Regions from separate parts of the Streptomyces sp. 71268 genome, predicted to be linked through region 1. Evidence: riboswitches for the same ligand, from Rfam matches in the RefSeq annotation. Region 1 holds a riboswitch; the other holds the start of a gene.
What was found. A riboswitch is a leader RNA that binds a small molecule or an ion and turns the genes downstream of it on or off. The one in region 1 is predicted to bind glycine.
Positions count from the first base shown of each region.

Region 2: it holds a riboswitch for glycine, as region 1 does, so the genes downstream of both, gcvT (glycine cleavage system aminomethyltransferase GcvT) here and gcvP (aminomethyl-transferring glycine dehydrogenase) in region 1, are expected to answer to the same signal.

Region 1 covers NZ_CP114200.1:563,550-570,972, reverse strand. Annotated here, with positions in the region: gene OYE22_RS02040 (DNA polymerase IV) at 1-481, shown strand, start outside; gene OYE22_RS02035 (PRC-barrel domain-containing protein) at 464-862, opposite strand; glycine riboswitch at 985-1,083, shown strand; gene gcvP (aminomethyl-transferring glycine dehydrogenase) at 1,265-4,150, shown strand; gene OYE22_RS02025 (DUF5999 family protein) at 4,439-4,645, opposite strand; gene OYE22_RS02020 (hypothetical protein) at 4,961-5,557, opposite strand; gene OYE22_RS02015 (glutamate--cysteine ligase) at 6,061-7,423, shown strand, end outside.
Region 2 covers NZ_CP114200.1:2,275,706-2,283,128, forward strand. Annotated here, with positions in the region: gene OYE22_RS08300 (enhanced serine sensitivity protein SseB) at 110-901, opposite strand; partial or broken gene OYE22_RS08305 (AAA family ATPase) at 1,232-1,780, opposite strand; glycine riboswitch at 2,502-2,617, shown strand; gene gcvT (glycine cleavage system aminomethyltransferase GcvT) at 2,769-3,905, shown strand; gene gcvH (glycine cleavage system protein GcvH) at 4,036-4,413, shown strand; gene glyA (serine hydroxymethyltransferase) at 4,461-5,720, shown strand; gene OYE22_RS08325 (L-serine ammonia-lyase) at 6,067-7,423, shown strand, end outside.

The DNA.
Region 1 (7,423 bases):
CGGCGTCGGCGTCACCGGTCTGGCCGACTACACGCAGGAGGACCTCTTCGCGCAGGCCGCCATGGAGCGTGAAGCGCTGGAAGGGGCCCAGCGGGCCCGGGACGAGGCTTCGGGCAGACCTGACCCCGGGCCGGCCCCGGGCCCGGAGAGCGCCCCGCAGGGCCCCATATTCGAGCCGTCGCCCGAGCTTCCCAGGCACTGGCTGCCGGGTCACGACGTCGTGCACGCGGAGTACGGCCCCGGCTGGGTGCAGGGCAGCGGCGTGGGGCGGGTGACCGTGCGGTTCGAGCAGCCCTGGTCGGCGCCGGGCCGTGTGCGGACGTTCGCCGTCGACGACCCGGCCCTCGCGCCTGCCGAGCCCCTGCCGTTGGTGCGCCCGGAGATACCGCCCGGGGCGCCGGCAGCCGACCTGCCGGCCGTGGACATCGGGGCCGGCGGCGGGGTGGCGGCCGGCGCCGGCGGGTCAGCCGTCGGAGGGTGAGCCGCCCGGACTCTCCTCGCCGGCGATGCGCCCGAAGCCGGTGTCCGGGGGAGGGGCGGGGCCGCGCCGCGAGGTGTCGAGCCCGTAGTGCCGGTAGAGCTGGACCTCCTGCTCGGGCGAGAGGTGCCGGCCGACGCCGAGGTCCGGGGCGCCCTTGATCAACGCCCGGTCGAACGGGATGCGCAGCGTCTCGTCGACCACCTCGCTCGGCTCCAGCGGGACGAAGACATCGCGCCCGAACAAGCCGGTGCGCACGGCTGCCCACTCGGGTTCGCCCGTCGCGTCATCGAGATAGACCTCGTCCACCGTGCCGATCTTCGTGCCGTGGCGGTCGAACGCCTTGCGGCCTATCAACTGCCGCGGGTCGGTGTCCGTGTGCACCGTCCATCACCTCCAACAAAGTCATGACTGCCCCCTATGACACCTACGTAAGGCCAGATCCAGCTCGTCGGCCACTTGAGGGGCTGGCCGACATCGCCGCTGGTAGGCTGGCAGACGGCTGTCGACCCCGTGCGGGAGAGCTCTCCGTCGCAAGCTGGCGGGGGCGCCGAAGGAGCAAATCCTCCCCGGAATCTCTCAGGCACACGTACCGTACGGACGAGGTCACTCTGGAAAGCAGGGCGGGTCACGGGCAACATGCCGGAGCCCTTCCTCACCGACGGTGAAAGCCGGATCGCTGCGCGGGCCGGTGAAGCTCTCAGGTTGAGATGACAGAGGGGGAGGCCGTACGGGCACCAGCGCCTTGGTGCCCCCCAAGGTCGCTTGACCAGGAGGCCCCCGTAGATGACCGCACACCGCATCTCCCTGACCGAGTTGGAGCGCGGCACGCCCTTCGACGAGCGCCACATCGGGCCTGACCGCGAGGCGCAGGCCAAGATGCTCGCCCAGGTCGGCTTCGGCTCGCTCGACGAGCTGACCGCGGCAGCCGTGCCCGACGTGATCAAGAGCGCCGAGTCGCTGCGGCTGCCCGACGCCAGGACCGAGGCGGAGGTGCTCGCCGAGCTGCGCGAGCTGGCCGACCGCAACGAGGTCGTCACGCCCATGATCGGCCTCGGGTACCACGGCACGTTCACCCCGCCGGTGATCCTGCGCAACGTGATGGAGAACCCGTCCTGGTACACCGCGTACACGCCGTACCAGCCCGAGATCTCGCAGGGCCGCCTCGAGGCGCTGCTGAACTTCCAGACCGTGGTGTCCGACCTGTCCGGGCTGCCCACCGCGAGCGCCTCCCTGTTGGACGAGGGCACCGCCGCCGCGGAGGCCATGGCGCTCTCCCGCCGGGTCGGCAAGGTCAAGCAGGGCGTCTTCCTCGTCGACGCGGACTGTCTGCCGCAGACCATCGCCGTCATCCAGACCCGCGCCGAACCGACCGGCGTCGAGGTCGTCGTCGCCGACCTGTCCGACGGCATCCCGGACGAGATCGCCGAGCGCGGTGTCTTCGGCATCCTCCTCCAGTACCCCGGCGCTTCCGGCGCACTCCGCGACCCGCGCGCCGTCATCGAGCGGGCCCACGAGCTCGGCGCCGTCGTCACGGTCGCCGCCGACCTGCTCGCCCTCACCCTGCTGACCTCGCCCGGCGAACTCGGCGCCGACATCGCCGTCGGCAGCACCCAGCGCTTCGGCGTGCCGCTGGGCTTCGGCGGTCCGCACGCCGGGTTCATGGCCGTCGACGACAAGTTCGCCCGCAGCCTGCCGGGCCGGCTGGTCGGCGTCTCCGTGGACGCGGACGGCAACAAGGCGTACCGGCTGGCGCTGCAGACCCGCGAGCAGCACATCCGCCGTGAGAAGGCCACCAGCAACATCTGCACCGCGCAGGTCCTGCTCGCCGTGATGGCCGGCATGTACGCCGTCTACCACGGCCCCCAGGGCCTGGCCGCCATCGCGCGCCGTACGCACCGCTACGCCACCGTGCTCGCCGAGGGGCTGCGGGCCGGCGGGGTGGAGGTCGTACACGAGGCGTACTTCGACACGCTGACCGTGCGGGTTCCGGGTCGGGCCGCCGAGGTCGTGGCCGCCGCGCGCGAGGCCGGCGTCAACCTGCGGCTCGTCGACGCCGACCAGGTGGGCATCGCCTGCGACGAGACCACCGGTCGCGCGCAGCTCGCCGCCGTGTGGGGCGCGTTCGGTATCAACGCCGACGTGGAGGCGCTGGACGCCGCCGTGGCCGACGCGCTGCCGCAGTCGCTGCTGCGTACCAGCGACTACCTCACCCACCCCGTCTTCCACCAGCACCGCTCCGAGACCGCGATGCTGCGCTACCTGCGCAAGCTCGCCGACCGCGACTACGCGCTGGACCGAGGCATGATCCCGCTCGGCTCCTGCACGATGAAGCTGAACGCGACCACCGAGATGGAGCCGGTGACCTGGCCGGAGTTCGGCGGGCTGCACCCGTTCGCGCCCATCGAGCAGGCGCAGGGCTACCTCACGCTGATCAGGGAGCTGGAGGACCGGCTCGCCGAGGTCACCGGCTACGACAAGGTCTCGCTCCAGCCCAACGCCGGGTCGCAGGGCGAGCTGGCCGGCCTGCTGGCCGTGCGCGCCTACCACCGGGCCAACGGGGACGAGCAGCGCACCGTGTGCCTGATCCCCTCCTCCGCGCACGGCACCAACGCCGCGAGCGCCGTGATGGCCGGCATGAAGGTCGTCGTCGTCAAGACCGGCGACGACGGCGAGGTCGACACGGCCGACCTGCACGCCAAGATCGAGAAGCACGGCAACGAGTTGGCCGTGCTCATGGTCACCTACCCGTCGACGCACGGCGTGTTCGAGGAGCACATCAGCGACATCTGCGCCGCGGTGCACGACGCCGGCGGCCAGGTGTACGTGGACGGCGCCAACCTCAACGCGCTGGTCGGCTTGGCCAAGCCGGGCCACTTCGGTGGCGACGTCTCGCACCTGAACCTGCACAAGACGTTCTGCATCCCGCACGGCGGCGGCGGCCCCGGCGTCGGCCCGATCGGCGTGCGCGCGCACCTGGCGCCGTTCCTGCCCAACCACCCGCTCCAGCCCGAGGCCGGCCCCGAGACCGGCGTGGGCCCCGTCTCCGCGGCGCCCTGGGGCTCGGCCGGCATCCTGCCCATCTCCTGGGCGTACGTGCGCCTGATGGGTGGCGAGGGGCTGCGCCGCGCCACGCAGGTCGCGGTGCTCAGCGCCAACTACATCGCCAAGCGGCTCGAACCGCATTACCCGGTGCTGTACACCGGCCCGGCCGGGCTGGTGGCGCACGAGTGCATCGTCGACCTGCGCGGACTCACCAAGGAGACCGGCGTCACCGTCGACGACGTCGCCAAGCGGCTGATCGACTACGGCTTCCACGCGCCGACGATGTCGTTCCCGGTGGCCGGCACGCTCATGATCGAGCCGACGGAGAGCGAGGACCTGTCCGAGCTCGACCGCTTCTGCGAGGCGATGATCGCCATCCGTGCGGAGATCGCCAAGGTGGGTTCCGGCGAGTGGTCGGCCGAGGACAACCCGCTGCGCAACGCCCCGCATACGGCGGCCACGGTCGGCGGCGACTGGGACCACCCGTACAGCAGGGAAGAGGCCGTGTTCCCGGCCGGCGTGGCGGCCTCGGACAAGTACTGGCCGCCGGTTCGCCGGGTGGACGGGGCGTTCGGTGACCGCAACCTGGTCTGCTCGTGCCCGCCGCCGGAGAGCTACGAGAGCTAGGCGGTCCGGCGTGGTGCGTGGTCGCGACTGACCGACGCGCGACGGACATGCGAGGGGGCCGGTTCGGCGGTGACGCCGGGCCGGCCCCTGGTGTTTCGTGCTGCGTGCTGCGTGCTGCGTGCTGCGTGCTGCGTGCTGCGTGCTTGGTGCTGCGCCGTACGTGTCCGCGCGGTGCTCGTACTCGCGTGGTGCTGGGGCACGCCGCCGTACGGTCTGACGCGGGTTCGCGGCCCCTGCCGTACGGCGACGGCGTGCTCGCCTGTCGGTGCCCGCGTCGGCGGGCAGGGGTCAGGCGGCGGTGACGACGTGCTCGGTGCTCAGCGGCCGGTGCGGGTCGATGACCTGGCCGTCCGGCAGCAGCTCCCCGGTGTCCTCGAAGAGCAGGACCCCGTTGCACAACAGGCTCCAGCCCTGTTCGGGGTGGTGGGCCACGAGGTGGGCCGCCTCCCGGTCAGCGGATTCGGCTGTCGGGCACGGTGGTTGGTGCTGGCACATGGAAGGAATCTTTCGCTGTGACGTGGTAGCTGTCCTGCGGCTCGGTGCGGTATCCATTGCCGCCCCCCGTAACTGTTGGTTGGTCTCAGTCTTGTCCTGCGAGCGTGATTTCGCAGGCATTTAGCGGCAGCGCTTCTCTCCAGTGGAAGACGCGTCACTCGTCGGGATGGTTGTCGTGCGGCGCATCATCCCGACGGGTGGTTCCTGCTAGTCGGCATGCACTAGTCCTTTGGGGGGAACGCGCGTCGGCGGACAGGATGCCGCGCGCCCCACGACCTGGGGTGTCGCGGGGCGCAACGGGCTCGCTCCAATGCGTCAGGCGGGCGATCCCAGCAGGGGTCCGGGGGTGATGCGGAGTGTCAGCATGGGCAACAGGTCGGCGACCCGGTGCGGCAGGTTGGGCGCGATGCCGGGCGGCGCGGGGGCGAGCGGCACCAGCAGGTCCGTCGGTGCCGGGTGGCCGGCGTCGACATCGGCGGTCGTGTCGCGGTGCAGCCACAGCGTGAGCATGTACAACTCGGGTACGGACAGCAGCCTGGGCTGGTACGCGGCGGGCAGCGCCTCCGCGCGCCGCAGGGCGTTCTCGGTCGAGGCCACGTACGGGCCCTCGCAGAAGTGCGAGAAGGCCCAGCCGTCGGGCGTGAACATCGCCTCGGCGGCGGCGACGGCGTGGTCCGCGCCGACGATCAGGAAACGCCAGCCGGCGAGCCGAGTGGTGGGCGTCGCCGCCCGTCCGCCGCGCGGCGACACGCGGTCCAGGACGTGGAGCGGGAGCGGGTGCTCGGCGGTCAGCGGACCCGGTTCGGAGCGCAGGGCCGGGGTGCGGGCCTCACGGACGGCGGTGGGGGAACCGAGGGCCGCGAGGACGCTGCGTAACGCGGGCGCCGGGGCTGGGGAGACATGCAGCGGCATAGTCGCCTCTCACTTCGAGACAGGTGCTACGGGGGTGCGGGACGGCACTGTCTGTGCGCGGGGTCGGAGGTGGGCCGGAACCGATTGCCGGGTCGCCACTCTCCGCCTCATTGGCGAGTTTATACGACAGGTGTTCCCTTTCCCTTTGCCGACGCTCCTGCGGTCAACTCGGCAAGGGCATATCCGGACCTTACGTTGTGGTGATTGATCCGTTTCTGTGCCGTCTTTTCAGAGGCTGACCGTGGCTTTTATCTCGTAGCCGGAAGGCTGAAAGTCGCCCGTCTTTTCTGCTTCGAAAAGAGTGCCAAGCTGCTAGGCCGACGTATGCCGTCCAGAGGGACCAGCGGTTTCGCTACCCGGAGCTTAGTCGTCCCAGAGCCTGGACGGGGCGTTATGGATCACACTGCCTGGGCATCATCGACCGTGACTTACCCCGGCTCCACATCCCGAGCCGGGCTCGGGCGGCTGGCGTGGCCGTGATCCCGTCTAGGAGGGACGCTTCTATGGGTGAGAAGATCGTGGCAGGCGGGTTTGACCTGTCCGATCGGCAACGGCATCGCGAAAAGCTGAGCCAATGCCTGGACGCTTTCGCCCGGCTGTTGAAAGAGAAGCGATTCGAGCGTCCAAAGAACCTCATGGGCCTGGAGATCGAGCTGAATCTCGCCGGCTCCGACGGCATGCCGCGGATGCTGAACGCCGAGGTCCTTGAGCGCATCGCGAGCGGGGATTTCCAGACGGAACTTGGCCAGTGCAACCTTGAGGTGAACATCGTCCCTCACCGCATGCACGGGCGGGTCTTCGACCAGTTGTCGGAGGAGTTGCGTACCGGCCTTGCATATGCCGACAGAAAGGCCGGCGAAGTCTCCGCCGGCATCGTCATGATCGGCATCCTGCCGACCCTGGCGGCGCACGACCTGGTCTCCGCGAACCTCTCGCGAGGCGACCGGTACCGGCTGCTCAACGACGAGATGCTGGCCGCCAGGGGTGAGGACTTCACCATCGACATCGCCGGCGCAGAGCGGCTGACCTGTACCTCCGCGTCGATAGCGCCGGAGGCTGCCTGTACGTCGGTGCAACTGCACCTCCAGGTGACGCCGAGCAGGTTCGCGGACGTGTGGAACGCGGCGCAGGCCGTCGCGGCGGCGCAGATAGCGGTGGGGGCGAACGCGCCGTTCCTCTTCGGGCGGGAGCTGTGGCGCGAGTCGCGGCCACCGCTGTTCGTACAGTCCACCGACACCAGGCCGCCCGAACTCATCGAGCAGGGCGTGCGCCCCCGCACGTGGTTCGGAGAGCGCTGGATCGATTCTGCACAGGACCTCTTCGAGGAGAACCTCCGCTACTTCCCGCCCCTGCTGCCGATCAGTGGGGACGAGGACCCGTTGAAGGTGCTCGACGACGGCGGCGTCCCCGAACTCGCCGAGCTGGCGCTGCACAACGGCACCATCTACCGCTGGAACCGACCGGTGTACCAGGTCACCGACGGCGTGCCGCACCTTCGGGTGGAGAACCGGGTGCTTCCCGCGGGCCCCACGGTCACCGACGTCATAGCCAACACCGCGTTCTACTACGGCTTGGTCAGGGCGTTGGCCGACCAGCCGCGCCCGGTCTGGCGGCGGATGCCGTTCGCGGTGGCCGCGGACAACTTCGACACGGCCTGCCGCGACGGCATCGACGCGGTGTTGCGCTGGCCGCGTCCGGGCCGGTCCGGGGCGCTGACCCGGGTGTCCGCCGTACGGCTCGTCCAGGAGGAACTGCTGCCGCTGGCGGCGGCCGGCCTCGACGCGTGGGGCGTGGAGCCGACGGACCGGGACCGCTACCTCGGAGTGATCGCCGAACGCTGCCGCCGGCGGGTCAACGGGGCGTCCT
Region 2 (7,423 bases), 1.7 Mb from region 1:
GCTCACCTGGTTACGCCCCTTCTGTCGGCCGATGTCCGGGGCGTCGTCGCACGCCCCGCCCGGTCATCCAACCAGCTTACGAGTCCCCCTCGACAGCTCCCGCACGACGTCACACGTCCCGGTCGAAGAACGGTCGCACCCGCCCCAGCATCCAGTCCGCCACCGGGTCCTGGGCGATGTCCAGCAGGACGAGCTGTACCGGCCAGGCCACCGGGACCGCGCCGAGCGCCCGGCCGAGCGCGTCCAGCACCAGGGCGCGCGCCTGCGGGTCGGGCCGGTCCACCTCGACGCCGACGAACAGGGCCGGGGGCTGGCCCTCGACGCTGGCCAGGGCCCGGCGCGCGGTCCGCACGCCGGGCGTCGCCGTGAACTCGATGCCGGCCGCGGCCAGGAAGTCGACCGGCTCGTCTTGCCAGTCGGGCTCGTAGAGCAGCACCCGGCCGCCCGACGCGGCCCCGTCCAGGGGGGTGCGGCCGGCGCGGCACAGTTCGGCGACGGCGGGCGTCGGGAGCGGGACGCCGACCGCGCCGCCCGGGTTCACGACGATGCCCACCTGTGGGGGCAGCCCACGGGCGAACTCGACGGCCGGGGCGACGGTGAAGGACATCTGGCCGCCGGTGAGCGCGTGGAACTGCGCCTCGGAGCTGAAGACCGGGGTGAAGGCGGCGCCGTCCAGTTCGATGGTGGCGAGGTCCAACTCGGTGCTGTCCGGGCCACCGCCGCGCGGCAGCGGCACCCATATCAGGCTGCGCCCGAGTACCTCGACGACGCGGGCGCCCGCGCCCGTCCGCTGTTGTCCGTCCGGGCCCAGCGCGAGCGAGGCGGCCAGCACCTCTTCGAGCTCGTTGCACGGGAAACCGCCGACAGCCGGGGAGGTTTCGTGTCGCTCAGGGATGCTCATCTCGTCCAACCACCGTCTCGTCCGACCTGCCTACGCACCCTAACGGCTGCACCCGCCCCCGCTCCCGCGGGCCACCGCCCGCCCGGGCGCACGGCACCCTTCGCGGGCGCCTGCCCACCGGGTCCCGCGCCGGCACGCGGCGCGGGCGCGGGAGCCGCCGGCGCCCCGTCGGGCGCGTGGGGTGCCCCGCGTACAGACAGACGCGCGGGGCGCCGCGTACGGGTGCACGGAGGTGGCGCCCCGTCGTGTCCCGTTGCATCTCGGGGCGCCCCGTACCCGGCGCGCCGGGCCGCCCTCGCCGCGCGGGCGCGAGCGCGGGCGGCTACGGGTCTAGTCGAACCCGATGTCGGCCAGCGCCCCGGCCGCCGCGCGGTCCAGCAGGACCGCCGACGCGCAGCCGGCCGGCGGGGCTCCCGCGAGCGCCTCCGCGCGCAGCCGACCGACCGCGGCGCGGTGGCGGCCGAAGGCGTACGGGGAGACCCCACGGCCCCGCGCCGCCTGCCCGGCCAGGGCCACGCCCGGCGGCACGTCCAGCAGGACCAGGTGGAGGGCGACGCCGCGACGCCGCGCGCAGCGGGCCAGCCAGCGGCGTACCCACGGCATGGTGCCGCAGTCGTGGACGACGACGCTGTCGCCGGAGCGCACGGCCCGGCGCAACCCCGCGTAGTGCGCCAGGCGCACCAGCGGTCGGTAGGCGGAGTAGGCCAGCCACGGTGGCATCCGGCGTTCCCAGCGGTCCCTGGCGTCCTGCGAGTCGACCCGCCGCACCGGCCGGCCCTGCGCGTCACGGGCCGGCACCACCCGGCGGATCAGGGTGCTCTTCCCGCTGCCGGGCAGCCCGGAGACGACGACCAGGTCACCGGCGACGTAGCGCAGCTCGCGCACCCGGGCCGGCGGGGCGGCTGCCACGGCTGCCGTGGGCGGGGCTGACGGGGTCGGCGGGGCTGACGGAGCCGTCGGGACGGCCGGGACCGGCGGTCGCGGTGGGGCGCCGGCGGCGCGCGCCCGTGGGAGGTGGCCGCCGCCGTCGGGCACGCGCGGGCCCTGGTCACCGGCGGACTCCGGGGGCGTGGGGCTACTGGCGGGCTCCTCGCCGGGCGGGCCCCCGGCGCGCCGTTCGCCGACGCCGGGGTCGGCCGAGAGGCGCTCGCCCGAGGGGCCGTCAGCCGTGGAGTGGTCGGCAGTGGAGCGGTCAGCCGTGGAGCGGTCGGCCGTGGAGCGGTCGGCTAAGTCCGTCAGCGTCGCGCCGGGCTGCGTGCGGGCCCGGTCCGCCGGCTGGGCGTGGGCCCGGCCGCCGGCGCGCAGGTCGCGGACCCGGGGGCCGCGGCCCGGCCGCACCAGTTCCCCGGCCGCCCGCGCCCGCTGCCGCGACGGCGCGGCTGGCGCGGTCACTGGAGGTGTTCGTGACTGTCCCGCCTGCGTGCCCTGACCCTGCAACGTGATCGTCCTCCCCGAGCATGACGGCGGCGGTCACCACGGTCCGTATCCACCGAGTGTAAAGAAGAGGTAATACGCCCCACCGGAGATTTGGGTGCCGGACCGGGGGTCCATCGCTCGCCTGTCCGTGTCATGATGTGCGCGCAACTGCATACTGGCCGCTTGAATCCATGCGGGAGAGTTCCCGGACCAGCGATGATCTGCTCGATCAGCCGCCCGGGACGCCGAAGGAGCAAGTCCTCCCTTGAATCTCTCAGGCCCCGATACCGCGTGGATGAGGCAGATCTGAAAAGCGAGCCGTTCGCGCGGCTCCACCCAAGGTGCAAGCCTGCCCCGCTCCGCGGGGGGTCAAGGCGAACCTCTCAGGTTCCGATGACAGATGGGGAGGATGTCCTCGCCAGCCCTGCCCACCCCCTGGGAGTCCGCACCGATGAGCAGCCTGCCCGATTCTCCGCGCCGCACCGCCCTCGACGCGACCCATCGCGCGCTCGGCGCCACCATGACCGACTTCGCGGGCTGGGACATGCCGCTGCGGTACGGCAGTGAGCGCGAGGAGCACGTCGCCGTCCGCACCCGCGCCGGCCTGTTCGACCTCTCCCACATGGGCGAGATCACGCTGACCGGCCCGCAGGCCGCCGAGGCGCTCGACTTCGCCCTCGTCGGCAACCTGTCCTCGGTGGCCGTCGGCCGCGCCCGCTACACCATGATCTGCGACGCCGACGGCGGCATCCTGGACGACCTGATCGTCTACCGGCTGGCCGACCAGACGTACCTGGTGGTGGCCAACGCCTCCAACGCGCAGACCGTGCTGGACGCGCTGACCGAGCGCGCCGCCGGCTTCGACGCCGCCGTCCGGGACGACCGCGACGCGTACGCGCTGCTCGCCGTCCAGGGCCCCGAGTCCCCCGGCATTCTGAAGTCGCTGACCGACGCCGACCTGGACGGGCTCAAGTACTACGCGGGCCTGCCCGGCACCGTCGCCGGCGTCCAGGCGCTGATCGCCCGTACCGGGTACACCGGTGAGGACGGTTTCGAGCTGTTCGTCGCCCCGGGCGACGCCGAGACCCTGTGGCAGGCGCTGACCGAGGCCGGCGCGCCGGTCGGGCTGATCCCGTGCGGGCTCTCCTGCCGCGACACGCTGCGCCTTGAGGCGGGCATGCCGCTGTACGGCAACGAGCTGACCACCGCGACCACGCCCTTCGACGCCGGGCTCGGCCGCGTGGTGAAGTTCGAGAAGACGACCAACGGTGGCCGCTTCGTCGGCCGCGAGCCGTTGGAGGGGGCGGCCAAGCGGGCCGCCGAGGCCCCGCCGCGCAAGCTGGTCGGGCTGGTCGCCACGGGCCGTCGGGTGCCGCGCGCCGGGTTCTCCGTCGTGGCCGCCGACGGCACCGTGATCGGCGAGGTGACCTCCGGCGCCCCGTCGCCCACCCTCGGCAAGCCGATCGCCATGGCCTACGTGGACGCGGAGCACGCCGCTCCGGGCACCGAGGGCGTGGCCGTGGACATCCGTGGGACGCACGAGCCGTACGAGGTCGTCGCGCTCCCCTTCTACAAGCGCGAGCGCTAGCCGCCGCCCCGGTCCCACCCGACCGAGGTGTCCGTTTGCTTTCCGTACGGCACCTCGGCGGCGTTTGTCCGTTCCATCGTTTTCCCGCCCCCTTGCACGACCACGCCATCGCGTACAGGAGAATCAGGTCATGAGCAACCCCCAGCAGCTTCGCTACAGCAAGGAGCACGAGTGGCTGTCGGCCGCCGAGGACGGCGTGTCGACGGTCGGCATCACCGAGCACGCCGCGGGCGCGCTCGGCGATGTCGTCTTCGTCCAGCTCCCGGAGGTCGGCGCCGAGGTCACCGCGGGCGAACCCTGCGGTGAGCTGGAGTCGACCAAGTCGGTCAGCGACCTGTACGCGCCGGTAACCGGTGAGATCACCGAGGTCAACCAGGACGTCGTGGACGACCCGTCGCTGGTGAACACGGCCCCCTTCGAGGGTGGCTGGCTGTTCAAGGTGAAGATTTCGGACGAGCCGGACGACCTGCTCTCCGCCGACGAGTACACGGCCTTCACCGAAAGCTGAGCACCTTTCCACGTGACCCTGACGCCTCTGATCTGATCGGGATGCCGATGTCGACTTTCAACAGTTCCCTCCACGAGTTCGACCCGGACGTCGCCGCCGCCGTCGACGCCGAGCTCCACCGCCAGCAGTCCACCCTGGAGATGATCGCGTCGGAGAACTTCGCTCCGGTCGCCGTCCTGGAGGCCCAGGGCACGGTCCTCACCAACAAGTACGCCGAGGGCTACCCGGGCCGCCGCTACTACGGCGGCTGCGAGCACGTGGACGTCATCGAGCGGATCGCCATCGACCGCATCAAGGCGCTGTTCGGCGCCGAGGCGGCCAACGTGCAGCCGCACTCGGGCGCGCAGGCGAACGCCGCCGCGATGTTCGCGCTGCTCAAGCCCGGCGACACGATCATGGGCCTGAACCTCGCGCACGGTGGGCACCTGACCCACGGCATGAAGATCAACTTCTCCGGCAAGCTCTACAACGTGGTCGCCTACCACGTGGACGAGCAGACCGGTCAGGTCGACATGGACGAGATCCAGCGGCTGGCCAAGGAGCACCGTCCGAAGCTGATCGTGGCCGGCTGGTCCGCGTACCCGCGCCAGCTCGACTTCGCGGCCTTCCGCCGGGTGGCCGACGAGGTCGGCGCGTACCTGATGGTGGACATGGCGCACTTCGCCGGCCTGGTCGCCGCGGGTCTGCACCCCTCGCCGGTGCCGCACGCGCACGTGGTGACCACCACCACGCACAAGACGCTCGGCGGCCCGCGCGGCGGCGTGATCCTGTCCACGGCCGAACTCGCCAAGAAGATCAACTCGGCGGTCTTCCCCGGTCAGCAGGGTGGCCCGCTGGAGCACGTGATCGCGGCCAAGGCCGTCGCCTTCAAGATGGCGGCCTCGGAGGAGTTCAAGGAGCGCCAGCAGCGCACCCTTGAGGGCTCGCGCATCCTGGCCGAGCGGCTGACCCAGGCCGACGTGGCCGAGGCGGGCGTGGCCGTGCTGTCCGGCGGCACGGACGTGCACCTGGTCCTGGTGGACCTGCGCAACTCCGAGCTGGACGGCCAGCAGGCGGAGGACCGGCTGCACGAGGTCGGCATCACCGTCAACCGCAACGCCATCCCGAACGACCCGCGCCCCCCGATGGTCACCTCGGGCCTGCGGATCGGCACCCCGGCGCTGGCCACCCGTGGCTTCACGACCGAGGACTTCCGCGAGGTCGCCGACGTCATCGCGCAGGCGCTTAAGCCGGTCTACGACGCCGAGGCGCTGCGCGGTCGGGTGAGCGCGCTGGCCGCGAAGCACCCGCTGTACTCCACGCTGTAACCCCTCGGCTGGGCGCCTTTTCCGGGGCACCGCGCACACTGGTAGTGGGCCGGTGCCCCGTCCCGCGTCCGGACGGGGGTGATCGCCGGCCCGCGCCCGGCCGGGCGCACCACCCGCCGGCCCGCCCGGCCCGTACGTCCCGACAACCGCATCCGGCACCGCACCAGCGGCGCCACCCCGCCCCGCCCGTTCCAAGGGCCGCCACTACCCGTCCCCTCCCGTCCGTCGCCCCCGGGGTCCCCTCAGTCCCAAGCCCCATGGGCGCGCAACCCCGGCCCGCACCGCCAGCCTCTCTCCCTTCGCACTCCGAACCGCCCACACCGAGCAGACAAAGGGGTCAGCCACCGTGGCCATCTCCGTATTCGATCTCTTCTCCATCGGCATCGGTCCCTCCAGCTCCCACACCGTCGGCCCGATGCGCGCCGCCCGCATGTTCGTGCGCCGGCTGAAGAACGAGGGCCTGCTGGCCCACACCACCGCCGTACGGGCCGAACTGTTCGGCTCGCTGGGCGCCACCGGACACGGCCACGGCACGCCCAAGGCGGTGCTGCTCGGGCTTGAGGGCTACTCGCCGAAGACCGTGGACGTGGAGCGCGCCGACGACGAGGTCCAGCGCATCCGCCAGACCAAGCGGCTGCGGCTGCTCGGCGCGGAGATCGGCACCGACCACGAGATCGACTTCGACGAGCCGAACGAACTGATCCTGCACCGCCGCCGCTCGCTGCCCTACCACGCCAACGGCATGACGCTCTTCGCGTACGACGCGGAGGGGGTGCCGCTCCTGGAGAAGACGTACTACTCGGTCGGCGGCGGCTTCGTCGTGGACGAGGACGCGGTCGGCGAGGACCGGATCAAGCTGGACGACACGGTGCTCACGCACCCCTTCCGGACCGGCGACGAGTTGCTGCGGCTGTCCCGGGAGACGGGCCTGTCCATCTCGGGGCTGATGCTGGAGAACGAGAAGGCGTGGCGCACCGAGGAGGAGATCCGCGAGGGCCTGCTGGAGATCTGGCGGGTGATGCAGGCGTGCGTGACGCGCGGCATGTCCCGCGAGGGCATCCTGCCCGGCGGCCTCAAGGTCCGCCGCCGGGCCGCGACGGCCGCCCGCGCGCTGCGCGCCGAGGGTGACCCGGCCGCGCACGCGATGGAGTGGGTCACGCTGTACGCGATGGCGGTCAACGAGGAGAACGCGGCCGGTGGCCGCGTGGTGACCGCCCCGACCAACGGCGCGGCCGGCATCATCCCCGCCGTCCTGCACTACTACGTCAACTTCGTGGCGAAGGGTTCGACGCAGAGCGAGCAGGAGGACGGCATCGTCCGCTTCCTGCTGGCGGCCGGCGCGATCGGCATGCTGTTCAAGGAGAACGCGTCCATCTCCGGCGCCGAGGTCGGCTGCCAGGGCGAGGTGGGCTCGGCCTGCTCGATGGCGGCCGGCGGCCTGGCCGAGGTGCTCGGCGGCTCCACGGAGCAGGTGGAGAACGCGGCCGAGATCGGCATGGAGCACAACCTCGGCCTGACCTGCGACCCGGTCGGCGGCCTGGTGCAGATCCCGTGCATCGAGCGCAACGGCATGGCCTCGGTCAAGGCCGTCACCGCCGCCCGCATGGCGCTGCGTGGCGACGGCCGCCACCACGTCTCGCTCGACAAGGTCATCAAGACCATGAAGGAGACGGGCGCGGACATGAAGGTCAAGTACAAGGAGA